DNA from 3 places in the Methylobacterium sp. 1030 genome. Region 2 is predicted to be linked to each of the others. Evidence: predicted binding sites of a transcription regulator. Region 2 holds the regulator's gene; each other region holds the start of a gene.
The links. Region 2 encodes PhoB, which activates phosphate uptake and scavenging genes when phosphate is short. Its sites were predicted from a motif close to TGTCATNNANCTGTCAT; they were not measured.
Positions count from the first base shown of each region.

Region 1: a site for PhoB is predicted at 2,876-2,892, ahead of ABIC30_RS12225 (YdcH family protein). Genes of this name have one in related genera too.
Region 3: a site for PhoB is predicted at 1,753-1,769, ahead of ppk2 (polyphosphate kinase 2). Genes of this name have one in related genera too.

Region 1 covers NZ_JBEPKM010000007.1:201,444-205,624, forward strand. Annotated here, with positions in the region: gene ABIC30_RS12215 (phospholipase A2 family protein) at 14-487, shown strand; gene ABIC30_RS12220 (propionyl-CoA synthetase) at 546-2,474, opposite strand; gene ABIC30_RS12225 (YdcH family protein) at 2,680-2,862, opposite strand; gene ABIC30_RS12230 (YdcH family protein) at 2,994-3,254, shown strand; gene purE (5-(carboxyamino)imidazole ribonucleotide mutase) at 3,333-3,833, shown strand; gene ABIC30_RS12240 (5-(carboxyamino)imidazole ribonucleotide synthase) at 3,830-4,181, shown strand, end outside.
Region 2 covers NZ_JBEPKM010000016.1:61,124-65,304, reverse strand. Annotated here, with positions in the region: gene ABIC30_RS22450 (protein-disulfide reductase DsbD family protein) at 1-1,993, shown strand, start outside; gene phoB (phosphate regulon transcriptional regulator PhoB) at 2,173-2,868, opposite strand; gene phoU (phosphate signaling complex protein PhoU) at 2,991-3,710, opposite strand; gene pstB (phosphate ABC transporter ATP-binding protein PstB) at 3,820-4,181, opposite strand, start outside.
Region 3 covers NZ_JBEPKM010000001.1:312,761-316,941, reverse strand. Annotated here, with positions in the region: gene ABIC30_RS01575 (response regulator) at 125-505, shown strand; gene ABIC30_RS01570 (hypothetical protein) at 521-1,381, opposite strand; gene ABIC30_RS01565 (hypothetical protein) at 1,439-1,714, opposite strand; gene ppk2 (polyphosphate kinase 2) at 1,869-2,816, shown strand; gene ABIC30_RS01555 (hypothetical protein) at 2,895-3,143, shown strand; gene ABIC30_RS01550 (hypothetical protein) at 3,705-3,932, shown strand; gene ABIC30_RS01545 (helix-turn-helix domain-containing protein) at 3,940-4,181, opposite strand, start outside.

The sequences.
Region 1 (4,181 bases), on a different contig from region 2:
GCCCGAGGTCCAGATGATGCTCACCAGACTCGCCGTCCCGCTCGCCCTGGCCGCCGGCTGCGCCGCCCTCGCGGGCACCGCCCAGGCCCAGCCTGCCGCCTTCGGCGGCCCCAAGATGCTGATCCACGGGAATTACTGCGGACCGGGCAACAACGCGCCGCTCCCGCCGATCGACGCCCTTGATGCCGCCTGCGCCCGCCACGACGCCTGTACGCCGAACGGCGGCCTGCCTTCGGAGGCCTGCAATCTCCGCCTGCAACAGGAGGCGACGCTGATCTCGCGCGATCCGCGGCAGCCGCAGGATGTCCGGTCCCTCGCCGGCCTCGTGGCCGCGACCGCGACGCTGATCCCGTCCGAGCCGAACGCCCGGCGCGTCCCGGCCTCGGTCACGACGGGTCCGACCGCGGGGACCTACGCGCCCGCCCTGACGCAGCCGGCGCCGACGGTCGATATCGACACCGACGACGACGGCGCTGACGCGGATTGAGGCGGATTGAGGCGGGCCGCGATCGCCCGTCAACGCGCAAGCGGCGCGGTCCGGCACCCTACCGGTCCGCGCCGATCCCCCGGTCCTTCAGGCTGTCGCCGATCTCGTCGAGGGCCGCCGCGTCGTCGATCGTCGCCGGCATCGTCCACGGCTCGTGATCGGCGATGCGCTTCATCGTGGCCCGCAGGATCTTCCCCGACCGGGTCTTGGGCAGCCGCGGCACGGTCAGCGCCAGCTTGAAGGCCGCCACCGGGCCGATCTCGTCCCGCACCTTGGCGACGAGTTCCCGCTCGATCGTCTCGGTCGGCCGGGCGACGCCGGCCTTCAGCACCACGAACCCGCAGGGCACCTCCCCCTTCAGCGCGTCGCGGATGCCGATGACCGCGCATTCCGCCACGTCCGGGTGGCTCGCCAGCACCGCCTCCATGCCGCCGGTGGACAGCCGGTGGCCCGCGACGTTGATGATGTCGTCGGTCCGTCCCAGGACCGTGATGTAGCCGTCGGCGTCGATCACCCCGGCATCCGACGTGTCGTAGTAGCCCGGGAAGGTGGCGAGGTAGCTCGACCGCATCCGGTCGTCCGAGCCCCAGAGGGTCGGCAGGCAGCCGGGCGGCAGGGGCAGGCGGATCGCGATCGTGCCCATGGTCCCCGCCGGAACCGGCTTCCCGCCCTCGTCCAGGACTTCGACCCGGTAGCCCGGCATCGGCACGCAGGTGCTGCCGTGCTTCACCGGCAGGAGGCCGAGGCCCATCGGGTTGCCGGCGATCGGCCAGCCGGTCTCGGTCTGCCACCAATGGTCGACCACCGGTCGGCCCAGCACGCGCTCGGCCCAGGCGACCGAGTCGGGATCGGCGCGCTCGCCCGCCAGGAACAGGCTGCGGAAGGCCGAGAGGTCGTGATCGGAGATCCGGGCGCCCTTCGAATCCTCCTTCTTGATCGCCCGCAGGGCCGTGGGCGCGGTGAACAGGCAGACCACCCCGTACTCGGCGACCACCCGCCAGAAGGCGCCGGCATCGGGCGTGCCGACAGGTTTTCCCTCGTAGAGGACCGTGGTGCAGCCGTGCAGGAGCGGCGCGTAGACGATGTAGGAATGACCGACGACCCAGCCGATGTCGGAGGCGCAGAAGTAGGTCTCGCCGGGCTGGACGCCGTAGAGGTTCGGCATCGACCAGGCCAGGGCGACGAGGTAGCCACCGGTATCGCGGACCACGCCCTTCGGCTTCCCGGTCGTGCCGGAGGTGTAGAGGACGTAGAGCGGGTCGGTGGCGGCGACCGGCACGCACGCCGCGCTCCGCCCCGCCGCCCGGGCGGCCGCGACGGTCTCACCCCAGTCGCGATCCCGGTCCGCGACGAGGGTCGCGGGCCCTTGCGGGCGCTGGAGGATCAGGCAGGCCTCCGGCTTGTGCCGCGAGGCCGCGATCGCCGCGTCGAGGAGCGGCTTGTAGGCGACCACGCGGTTCGGCTCGATCCCGCAGGAGGCGGCGAGCACCACCTTCGGCGCCGCGTCCTCGATCCGCACCGCCAGCTCGTTGGCCGCGAAGCCGCCGAACACCACCGAGTGGACCGCGCCGAGCCGGGCGCAGGCCAGCATGCCGAACAGCGCCTCGGGCACCATCGGCATGTACAGGATCACCCGGTCGCCCTTGCCGACGCCGAGGTCGGCCAGCACGGCGGCCAGCACCGCCACCTCGTCGCGCAGCGCCCGGTAGGTGATGCTGCGCTTGGTCCCGGTCACGGGCGAGTCGTAGCGGATCGCCACCTGATCCGCCCGGCCCCCGTCCGCGTGGCGGTCGACCGCGTTGTGGCAGGCGTTCAGGGTGCCGTCCGGGAACCAGCGTCCGTAGGGGCCGGAATCCGGCGCGAAGGCCCGCTCCGGCGCCCGCGCCCAGTCGAGGGCCCGCGCCGCGCCGAGCCAGAACGCCTCGGGGTCGCGGCAGGCCGATTCGTAGATTTCCGGGTAGCGGCCCGGCAGGCTGGCTCTCGTCATCGGTTGGGCGTTTCCTCGCGGACCGCTCTCCGGCGGCGGGTCGCAGAGTAGCCCATTCTCGCGCGCACGGGAGTGGCCACGGGAGGGAGTGGCCACGGGCGTGACGGCCGCGGCTCGGTGCCCCCCATGAGAAAACCGCCGCACCGGGGCTCCCGATGCGGCGGTCGTCAGCGTGAATTCGCTATCGGATTGGACGTCTCAGGCGTCAGTGCAACGTGTCGTTGCCCGCCTGAAGCTTGTTGATCTCGTCCTTGAGGAGGAGTTTCCGTCGCTTCAGCTCGGCGATGTGGAGGTCGTTCGCCGAAGGTCTGTGGATCGCTTCCTGAATCTCGCGCTCGAGGGCTTCGTGCTTCCGGGCGAGTTGGTTCAGATGCGTCTGCAGCGACATGAGTCGAATCTCCTGTCATCGTTTCGACACAACGAGATTGGCACAGGATGCCGGACCTGTCGAAGCGTTTTCTGCTGCTAAGTCTGATGATTGCTTACCGCGCCGCCTTGTCCGGCGCCGGAGCGTGACGCATGCTCTCGGGCGACGAACGGTCTTCGGGTTCTCAGGTGACGATGGCGGACGAGGCGGGTGAGGGTGCGCAGTCGGACCTCCTGGGCGAACTGGCGCGGCTGCGCGAGGAGCACCGGGATCTCGACAGCGCCATCGAGGCGCTGGAGCGCAGCGTCGCCGGGGACCAGCTCCAGATCCAGCGCCTGAAGAAGCGCAAGCTCACGCTGCGCGACCGCATCTATCACATCGAGGACGCGCTCACGCCGGACATCATCGCCTGATGCCGGTGGACGCCCTCCGGCCCCGCCTTGCCGCGGGCCCGCGCCGCCTGTAAGCGCCCTCTTTTGCCGGGATCAACGATGGCGTCGCCTCCTCCGGTCGCGATCATCATGGGCAGCCAGTCCGACTGGGCGACCATGCGTCATGCCGCCGAGACGCTCGACGCGCTCGGCGTACCCTACGACGCGCGCATCGTGTCGGCCCACCGCACGCCGGACCGGCTCGTCGCCTTCGCCAAGGGCGCGGTCGCGGCCGGCCTCAAGGTGGTGATCGCCGGTGCGGGCGGCGCCGCGCACCTGCCCGGCATGGCGGCCGCGATGACCCGCCTGCCGGTCTTCGGCGTGCCGGTGGAGTCGAAGGCCCTCTCCGGCCAGGACAGCCTGCTCTCCATCGTCCAGATGCCGGCGGGCATCCCGGTGGGGACCCTGGCGATCGGCCGGGCCGGGGCGGTGAACGCGGCCCTGCTCGCCGCCGCCGTCCTGGCGCTGACCGATCCGGACCTGGCGGAGCGCCTGGAGGCGTGGCGCGCGGCCCAGAGCGCCTCGGTGGCCGAACGGCCGGTGACGGAAGAGAACGCGTGACGGACAAGATCCTCGGCCCCGGCTCCATCCTCGGCATCGTCGGTGGGGGCCAGCTCGGGCGCATGATCGCGCTCGCGGCGGCCGATTACGGCCTCAAGGCGCATGTCTACGCGCCCGACGCGGACAGCCCCGCCTTCGACGTGGCCGCCCGGACCACCTGCGCGGCCTACGACGACGCCGCGGCGCTGGCGGATTTCGCCCGCGGCGTCGACGTCGTGACCTACGAGTTCGAGAACATCCCGCACGCCACCGCCGACGTCCTCGCCCGGCACGCCGTCCTGCACCCGAACGCGCGCGCGCTCTCGACCACGCAGGACCGGCTCTCCGAGAAGGAGTTCATCAACGGCC
Region 2 (4,181 bases):
GGTCAAGCCCGGCTGGCACGTCTACTGGCGCAACCCGGGCGATTCCGGCTTGCCCCCGGAGGTGACCTGGACTCTGCCGGCCGGCTTCAACGCGAGCGCGATCCGCTGGCCGGCGCCGGAGCGCATCCCGATCGCGACTCTCATGAACTACGGCTACGAGGGTGAGGTCACGCTCCTCGTCCCGGTGACGCCGCCGCCGAGCCTCGACCCGGCCGACCCGGTGCGGATCCAGGCCAAGCTGACTTACCTCGTCTGCGAGACCGAGTGCGTGCCCGGCTCGGCCGATCTCGCCCTGACCCTGCCGGTCGGCAAGGCCGAGCCGGACCCGGCCAACGCCGCGCTGTTCGCGCGCGCCCGCGCCGCGCTCCCCGTGCCGGCGCTCTGGCCCCTGAGCCTGTCGAGCCAGGGCGACACCCTGCGCCTCGATTTCGTCGCGGCCGGCCTCAAGCCCGAGGCGGTCCGGAACGCCGCGTACTTCCCCTACGCCGAGACGGCGATCGACAACGCCGCCGCGCAGGTGATGAGCGTCGACGGGACCGGCCTGCACCTGACCCTCGCCCGGAGCAGCCCGACCGACCCGGTGCCCGCCGCGCTGCCCGGCGTCCTGACGGTCGAGGCGGTCGACGCCGCCGGGACCCGCCGGCTCGCCTTCGCGTACGGCGACGAGCCGGTCCTCCCGGCCGCCGCGGCGCCGGCCGCGACCGCGCCGCCCGCGACCGCGCCGGCCGCCGCCGACTTCGACGCGCTGACGCTGGCGACCGCCGCGGCCTTCGCCTTCCTCGGCGGCCTGATCCTCAATCTGATGCCCTGCGTCTTCCCGGTCCTGTCGATCAAGGTGCTCGGCCTCGTGCGGCACGCGGGCGAGGGGCCGGCTCGGCTGCGGCTCCACGGCCTCGCCTACACGGCCGGCGTCCTGGCGAGCTTCCTGGCGCTCGCCGCCGCGCTGATCGGCCTGAAGAGCGGCGGGGCCGCGATCGGCTGGGGGTTCCAGCTCCAGTCGCCCGCCATCGTGGCGGGGCTCGCCTACCTGCTGTTCGCGATGGGCCTGAGCCTCTCGGGCGCGGTCCATGTCGGAGGCCGGCTCGCCGGCCTCGGCGACGGCCTCACCCGGCGCGGCGGCCTGAGCGGCTCGTTCTTCACCGGCGTGCTCGCGACCCTGGTGGCGACGCCCTGCACGGCGCCGTTCATGGGCTCGGCGGTGGGCTTCGCGCTGACCCAGAGCGCCGGCGTGGCGCTCGCCGTCTTCGCGAGCCTCGGCCTCGGCCTCGCCCTGCCCTTCCTGCTCCTGACCCTCTGGCCGCCGGCCCTGCGGGCGCTGCCGCGGCCGGGCGCCTGGATGGAGACCCTCAAGCAGGTGCTGGCCTTCCCGGTCTACGCCACCGTGGCGTGGCTGATCTGGGTGCTGGCGCAGCAGGTCGACCCGCGCGGGCTGCTGGCGGCGCTGATCGGCCTCGTCCTCGTGGGCTTCGCCGCCTGGGCCTGGGAGCACGGCCGCGCCGCCCCGCCGCGGGCCGGCCGGGTCGCGCAGGCCGCCGCCGCGCTGGCGCTGATCGCCGTCGGGGCCCTCGCCGTCACCCTGCCCCGGGACCGCGCCGCGCCGGCCGCGCAGGCCGCCGCCGACGGGATCGAGCCGTTCACGCAGGCGCGCCTCGACGCCCTGGTCGACGCGCACCGCCCCGTCTTCGTGGACATGACCGCCGCGTGGTGCATCACCTGCGCGGTCAACGAGGCGACCTCGCTCAACACCAAGGCCGTGCGGGCCGCGATGGCCGAGCGCGGCGTGACCTACATGAAGGGCGACTGGACCAACCAGAACCCCGAGATTACCCGCCTCCTGGAGAAGCACGGGCGCAGCGGCGTCCCGCTCTACCTGCTCTATACCGGGACGGGAGAGCCCCAGGTGCTGCCGCAGATCCTCACCGAGGGGACGGTCCTGGCGGCGCTGGAGGCGGTGCCGGCCGCCTCGGGCCGGAGCGCGGCGCTGGCGCGCTGAATCCCTGGAGACCGGGACGCGCGGATCTTCGCGGGCCCGTCCCACCGTCTTTGCGAGCGGAGCGAAGCAACCCAGCAGCGCCGCGCGCATCGGCGTCCCGCCGCCCTGGGTCGCTTCGCTGCGCTCGCGATGACGGTGCGCCGGAGCGAAGTCCTATCCGGACGGCCAGTGAGGCCGCCTCAGGCCTCCAGCGAGAAGGTCTCGTCGAAGGCGTAGCCCGAGCCCCGGACCGTACGGATCGGGTCGGTCTGGCGCGGGCCGTTCAGCGCCTTGCGCAGCCGCCCGACATGGACGTCGACGGTACGCTCGTCGATGTAGACGTCGTGGCCCCACACCCCGTCGAGGAGCTGCTCGCGGGAGAAGACCCGGCCCGGCGCCAGCATCAGGAATTCCAGGAGCCGGAACTCCGTGGGGCCCAGATGCAGCTCCTCGCCGCCGCGGCGGACGCGGTGGCCGGTGCGGTCGAGTTCCAGGTCGCCGGCCGCTAGCCGGTCCGAGACGTGGGCGGGCTTGGCCCGGCGCAGGAGCGCGCGGATCCGGGCGAGCAGCTCCGGGACCGAGAACGGCTTGACGATGTAGTCGTCGGCGCCCGTGCCGAGACCGCGGACGCGGTCGCCCTCCTCGCCCCGGGCGGTGAGCATAATCACCGGCAGGCGCTCGGTCTCCCGGCGCGCCCGGATCCGGCGGCACAGCTCGATCCCCGAGAGGCCGGGCAGCATCCAGTCGAGCAGGACGAGGTCCGGGATCCGCTCCGCCAGGAGCAGCTCGGCGTCGTCGCCGCGCGCCGCCGAATCCACCAGGAAGCCCTCGGCCTCCAGGTTGTAGCGGAGCAGCGTGCTCAGGGCCTCCTCGTCCTCGACGATCAGGACTTGCATGCTCACGTTCGAAGACTCGTTCTGCGGGCGGTCCCCGGATGGTGCAGGAGGCGCCGCCCCGCCTCAACCCGCACGGAGAGTGACCCCGGCCGCGCCCACAGGAAGGCGCCGGGGTCGGCGCCTCACGGCGCCTGCACGCCGTCCACGGTCGCGTAGTTCGACGCGTCGTTCTTCGGCCGGTCACCCGCCAGCGTCTCGCCCGTGGCGAGGTAGTGGATCGTCTCGGCGATGTTGGTGGTGTGGTCGCCGATGCGCTCGACGTTCTTCGCGCAGAACAGGAGATGCGTGCAGAACGAGATGTTGCGCGGATCCTCCATCATGTAGGTCAGGAGCTCGCGGAACAGGGAATTGTACAGGGCGTCGATCTCGCCGTCGCGCTCCCAGACGTCGTGGGCCGCCTGGACGTCGCGGCTCCCGTAGGCGTCGAGCACGTCCTTGAGCTGACCCTCGGCGAGGTCGCTCATGTGGCGCACGCCGAGCACGATCTTCTGGGCCGGCGCCTGGTCGGAGATCGCCACCACGCGCTTGGCGACGTTCTTGGCGAGGTCGCCGATCCGCTCCAGATCGCCGGAGACGCGGATCGCCGAGATGGTCTCGCGCAGGTCGATCGCCAGGGGCTGGCGCCGGGCGATCAGCAGCACGGCGCGCTCCTCGATGTCCCGCTGCAGCGCGTCGAGGCGCTTGTCGGCGAGGATCACCGCCTGGGCGAGCGTGTCGTCCCGGCGCACGAGGGCGTCGGTCGCCTCCGCGGTCATCTTCTCGGCGACGCCGCCCATCTCCGAGATCGAGCGACGCAGGTTCTCCAGGTCGGTGTCGTAGGAGGTGACGATATGGCCGGGCATGGCGGATCCTTCGATGGGGTCCCGGGGACGGCCCTCCGGGAGGCTTGCGGGACCCGCCGGCGCGCCGGAGACGCGAGCGGCGGTCCCGGGACCGGAGCGGCCCGGCAGACTAGCCGAAGCGGCCGGTGATGTAGTCCTGCGTGCGGCGTTCCGTCGGGTTCATGAACATCCGGTTGGTCGGACCGAACTCGACGAGCTGCCCCAGATACATGAAGGCGGTGAACTGCGAGATGCGCGCCGCCTGCTGCATGTTGTGCGTGACGATCACGATGGTGAACTCGTCGCGCAGCTGCTCGATCAGCTCCTCGATGCGGCCGGTCGAGATCGGGTCGAGGGCCGAGGTCGGCTCGTCGAACAGGATCACCTCCGGCTTCTGCGCCACCGTCCGGGCGATGCACAGGCGCTGCTGCTGGCCGCCCGACAGGCCGGTCCCGGGCTGCCGGAGCTTGTCCTTCACCTCGTCCCAGAGGG
Region 3 (4,181 bases), on a different contig from region 2:
CCCGCCGCGCGGGCCGGCGCGGTCCCGCGCCGTCGGGGTGCGTGGCGGATCATGCGAACGGCGCGAACCTCCGGTCGTGTCGCGCGGTTATTCTCGGATCGTCGCGCGCCGATGGGAGGGGATCGTGCCCGAGGCTGTTCCGCCCCTGTCCGGGTGCCGCGTCCTCGTCGTCGAGGACGAGTATCTCATCGCCAGCGAGGTCAAGCGCTGGTTGCACAGCGCCGGGGCCGAGGTGATCGGCCCGGTCCCACGCGCGGATCTCGCCCTGGACCTGATCGCCGAGCAGACGCCCGACGCCGCGGTGCTCGACGTGAATCTGGGCGACGGGAACAGCGTCTATCCGGTCGCCGAGCGTCTCGGCGTCCTCGGCGTGCCGTACCTGTTCGCCACCGGCGACGTGCGGGTCACCGGCGCCCCGGCCGAGGCGAGCCGGCCCATCCTGGAGAAGCCCTTCGTGGCGGCGGAGCTGGTCCGGGCCGTGACCCGACTCGTCGCGGCCGCCTGAGGCCGCCGCGCCGCCTCAGAGAGGGCCCGGCCCGGGATGCGGGCCCATGCGCCGGCGGTCGTGCTCGATGGCGAAGACGTGGGCGTAGAGGTTCGCGACCCAGCCCCGCCCCTCGACCGTGAGGTCGAGGAACCGGATCGCGTCCCCGATCACGGGCTCGATCTTGCCCCAGAAGAACGACGGGTAGCGCTCCGCGAGGTCGGCCGGGCTGTCGTAGCCGAGTTCCGCGTTGACGCCGATCTCGGCGAATTCGTGGAACAGGGCGTTCAATTTGCGCGGGTAGAGCGGGTCGCCGAGCTGACCGATCAGGTCGGCCGCCCGCAGCAGGCCGGCCTCGGTCCCGGTCTCGCGATGGGAATCGTCCTCGGGGACCGGGAAGCGGGTCAGCTCAATCGCCCGGATGACCCGGGACGCGTCGACGAGATCGTGCGTGCCGAAGCGCTCCTGCACGGCCAGCTTCGAGCGCTCCACGTGGTAGGGTGCCAGCGCCGCGTCAGAGGCGCCCCGGGGCAGGCTGACGGTCGTGCCCTGCGCGTCGATGACGAAGGCCTGCAGCCGGTCTCCGGCGCAGACGCCGCGCACGTAGCCGATGTCGTGGTAGAGGGCGGCCAGGATCATGTGCAGCCAGTCCTCGGGCGTGATGCCCTGCTGCAGGAAGCGGCCGCGGAGGATGTCCTGGGCGACCAGGGTGACGAGGGCCGTGTGGTCGCCGTCATGGTAGAGGGCGTCGCTCCCGACGATCCGCTCGATCGTCAGGCGCGCCGCGGCCTCGATGATCTCGGCGTAGCGCGGCTCCCGGCTGCCGAAGGTCCGCTGGTAGGTCAGGGCCAGGTGCTCGCCGAGGGCGTCGGCGAGCATCTTGGTCGCGTCGAACATGGGATCCTCGCCGTCAGCTGCGTCGGGCGGCGCCGCGCCCGGCCGGGTCGATGGAGATCACGCGGATCGCCCCCCGCGATCGACGAGCCGCTCCTCGAGATAGGCCGCCGCGTCCGCGTAGAGTTCGTAGCGGCGCAGCAGCACCGCCCGCTTCTCGGCCTTCGTCGCCGCGTCGAGCTTGGCGCGGGCCCTGTCGGCGCGGGCGCGCAGCTTCCCGGCGAGCTTCTCGAAGGCGGCATCGATGCGCGCGCCGACCTTCTCGCCCTCGGCGCGCGCCGGATCGGGGTCGTCCCGCCGGCGCTTCGGCCCGGCCCTCTTCGCTTCTCCAGCCATGACGCATCTCCGGTCGCCCCGATCGGTGGCGGAACCGTATGACGGAACGATCACGGGCGCGACATGGGATCGGCCGCCGCGGGCGCGGCGCTTTCTCAGGCGTGTCACGGAACGCTGCTCTAGGTCGGCCCCGCGACGCGCAGGAGAACCGGCGATGCGGCCCGACGACAGCTCTGCCCCGGATGCCACCTTGAATGCCAACGCGGATGCCACCCTGGAGGCGATCCGGCGTGACCTCGCCGACAGCTACGACGAGGAGCTGGAACTCGGGCTCGAGGAGGATCGCCTCGACCGGCTCGCGGCCGAGCTCGGCGGCGCGCCGCCCGATCATCTCGACCGCAAGGTCTATTTCCGCGCGCTGCTCCGGCTGCAGCACGAGCTGGTCCGGCTCCAGGACTGGGTGCAGGACCGGAAACTGCGCGTGGTCGTGCTGTTCGAGGGCCGCGACTCGGCCGGCAAGGGCGGCGTGATCAAGCGGATCACCCAGCGCCTCAATCCCCGCGTCTGCCGCGTCGCCGCCTTGCCCGCCCCGAGCGAGCGCGAGCGGACGCAATGGTATTTCCAGCGCTACGTCTCCCATCTGCCCGCCGGCGGCGAGATCGTGCTGTTCGACCGCTCCTGGTACAACCGCGCCGGCGTCGAGCGGGTCATGGGCTTCTGCACCGAGGCGGAGGTCGAGGAGTTCTTCCGGTCGGTCCCCGAATTCGAGCGCATGCTGGTGCGCTCCGGCATCGTCCTGGTAAAATACTGGTTCTCGATCACCGATGCCGAGCAGGAATTCCGCTTCCGGATGCGGATCCGCGATCCGCTCAAGCAGTGGAAGCTGTCGCCCATGGACGTCGAGTCGCGGCGCCGCTGGGAGGACTACACCCGGGCCAAGGAGGACATGCTGGCGCGGACCCATATCCCCGAGGCGCCCTGGTGGGTGGTCGAGGCGGTCGACAAGCGACGGGCCCGCCTGAACTGTATCAGCCACCTGCTCGACCAGATCCCCTACGGCAGCGTGGAGCACCCGGCGGTCCACTTGCCCGAGCGCCTGCGGCACGCGGACTACGTGCGCGGCCCGGTCCCCGCCGCGATGCTCGTTCCGGCCGCGTTCTGATCGCGGCGCGGAGACGGCGCGGGAGTCGTGATCCTGTCGCGGTGGCGCGGCTATAGCGCCGCCATGGCGAAGCGCCCCATGACTCTCGACCTGTTCACGACCCTGGATATCGTCGATGACGACGTCTCGGCCGTCGTCGACGCCTATCTGGCCGATCCCACGCCCGGTTCGGTGGCGTTCGGGGACGGCTTCCGCATCGATCCCGCGGCCGCGGTGGCCTCGCATCCCTTCGCCCGGACGCTGATCGATCAGCCCTGGGCCGATGCCGGGCTGCGCCGGGCCGCCATCCGCGCCGCCATCCTGCTGGCGGAGCCGGAGCGGGTCTGACCGGATCGGCCGCCTGTCGCGCGATATTCGTGGGGCTGGCATGCCGCTTCCATCGCGCTGGCATACCGCTGTCATGCGGCCGTCATGGGCGGGATGGCAGGTCGCCGCCACGGCGAACCTCCCGACCCTATGCCGCCACTCCGCCCGCCCGGTCCTGCCGTGGCGGGCTTTTGTATGCCCGCGGCTCGGCCATCGCGACGACGCGCGTCGGATCCTACGCCTAAAACGGTAGGTGTGCCGGCCTCCGACCACACGACGCCCGGTTGTAATCTGAGGCGGAGACGGCGCGGATGAACGGCGCGCCTTCACGGTGAACGATCGGTTTACCCAAACCGCACAATTGCGCCGACCGCCCCGATCCGGGCGCGATCGGCGGGCGTTCTACGGGCAGGTCCACCGGAGACGTGCTGACATGCTGATCCTCAACCCGATGACCGGCCAGATGGTCGAGGTGCGCGTGCCCCGGCCGAAGCCGAAGGCCGCCTGAGCGCGCCAGCTCTCCGTCCGCTTCCCCGCACGCCCGCGGCCCAGGCGGCGTGCCCCTCCAGCCCCGCACGACCAATGCTGCCGACCGATCTCGACCGACCCGCCGAACTGACCCTCTGGCCGGGCTACGCGCCGGCCCGGGTGGCCGTGTCGCACAGTTTCCCGACGCTGCGGGCCGCCCTCGCCGCCGCGGTCGCGGCGATCGACGCCGAGGATGCCAATCCCTGGATCATCACCGAGGGCGGCGACATCCTCGCTCCGGGATGGATCCGCGCGAACACCGCGGGCGCCGTCCTGCAGTAGCCGGACGTCAGCCGGCGAGCTGGTCCGCGCCGCGGTTGCGCCACCGGTACTCGCTCGGCGAGATCCCGTAGCTGTCCTTGAAGCGGCGGCTGAAATGGCTCTGGGTGCAGAAGCCGCAGCTGTAGGCCAGCTCTCCGACGGCCAGATGGGCGAAGCCGGGATCGGCGAGACGCTGCGCGGCGGTCTCCAGCCGCCGCCGCCAGATCCAGTCGGCGATGTTGCGGTCCTGCTCGCGGAACAGGGCCTGGA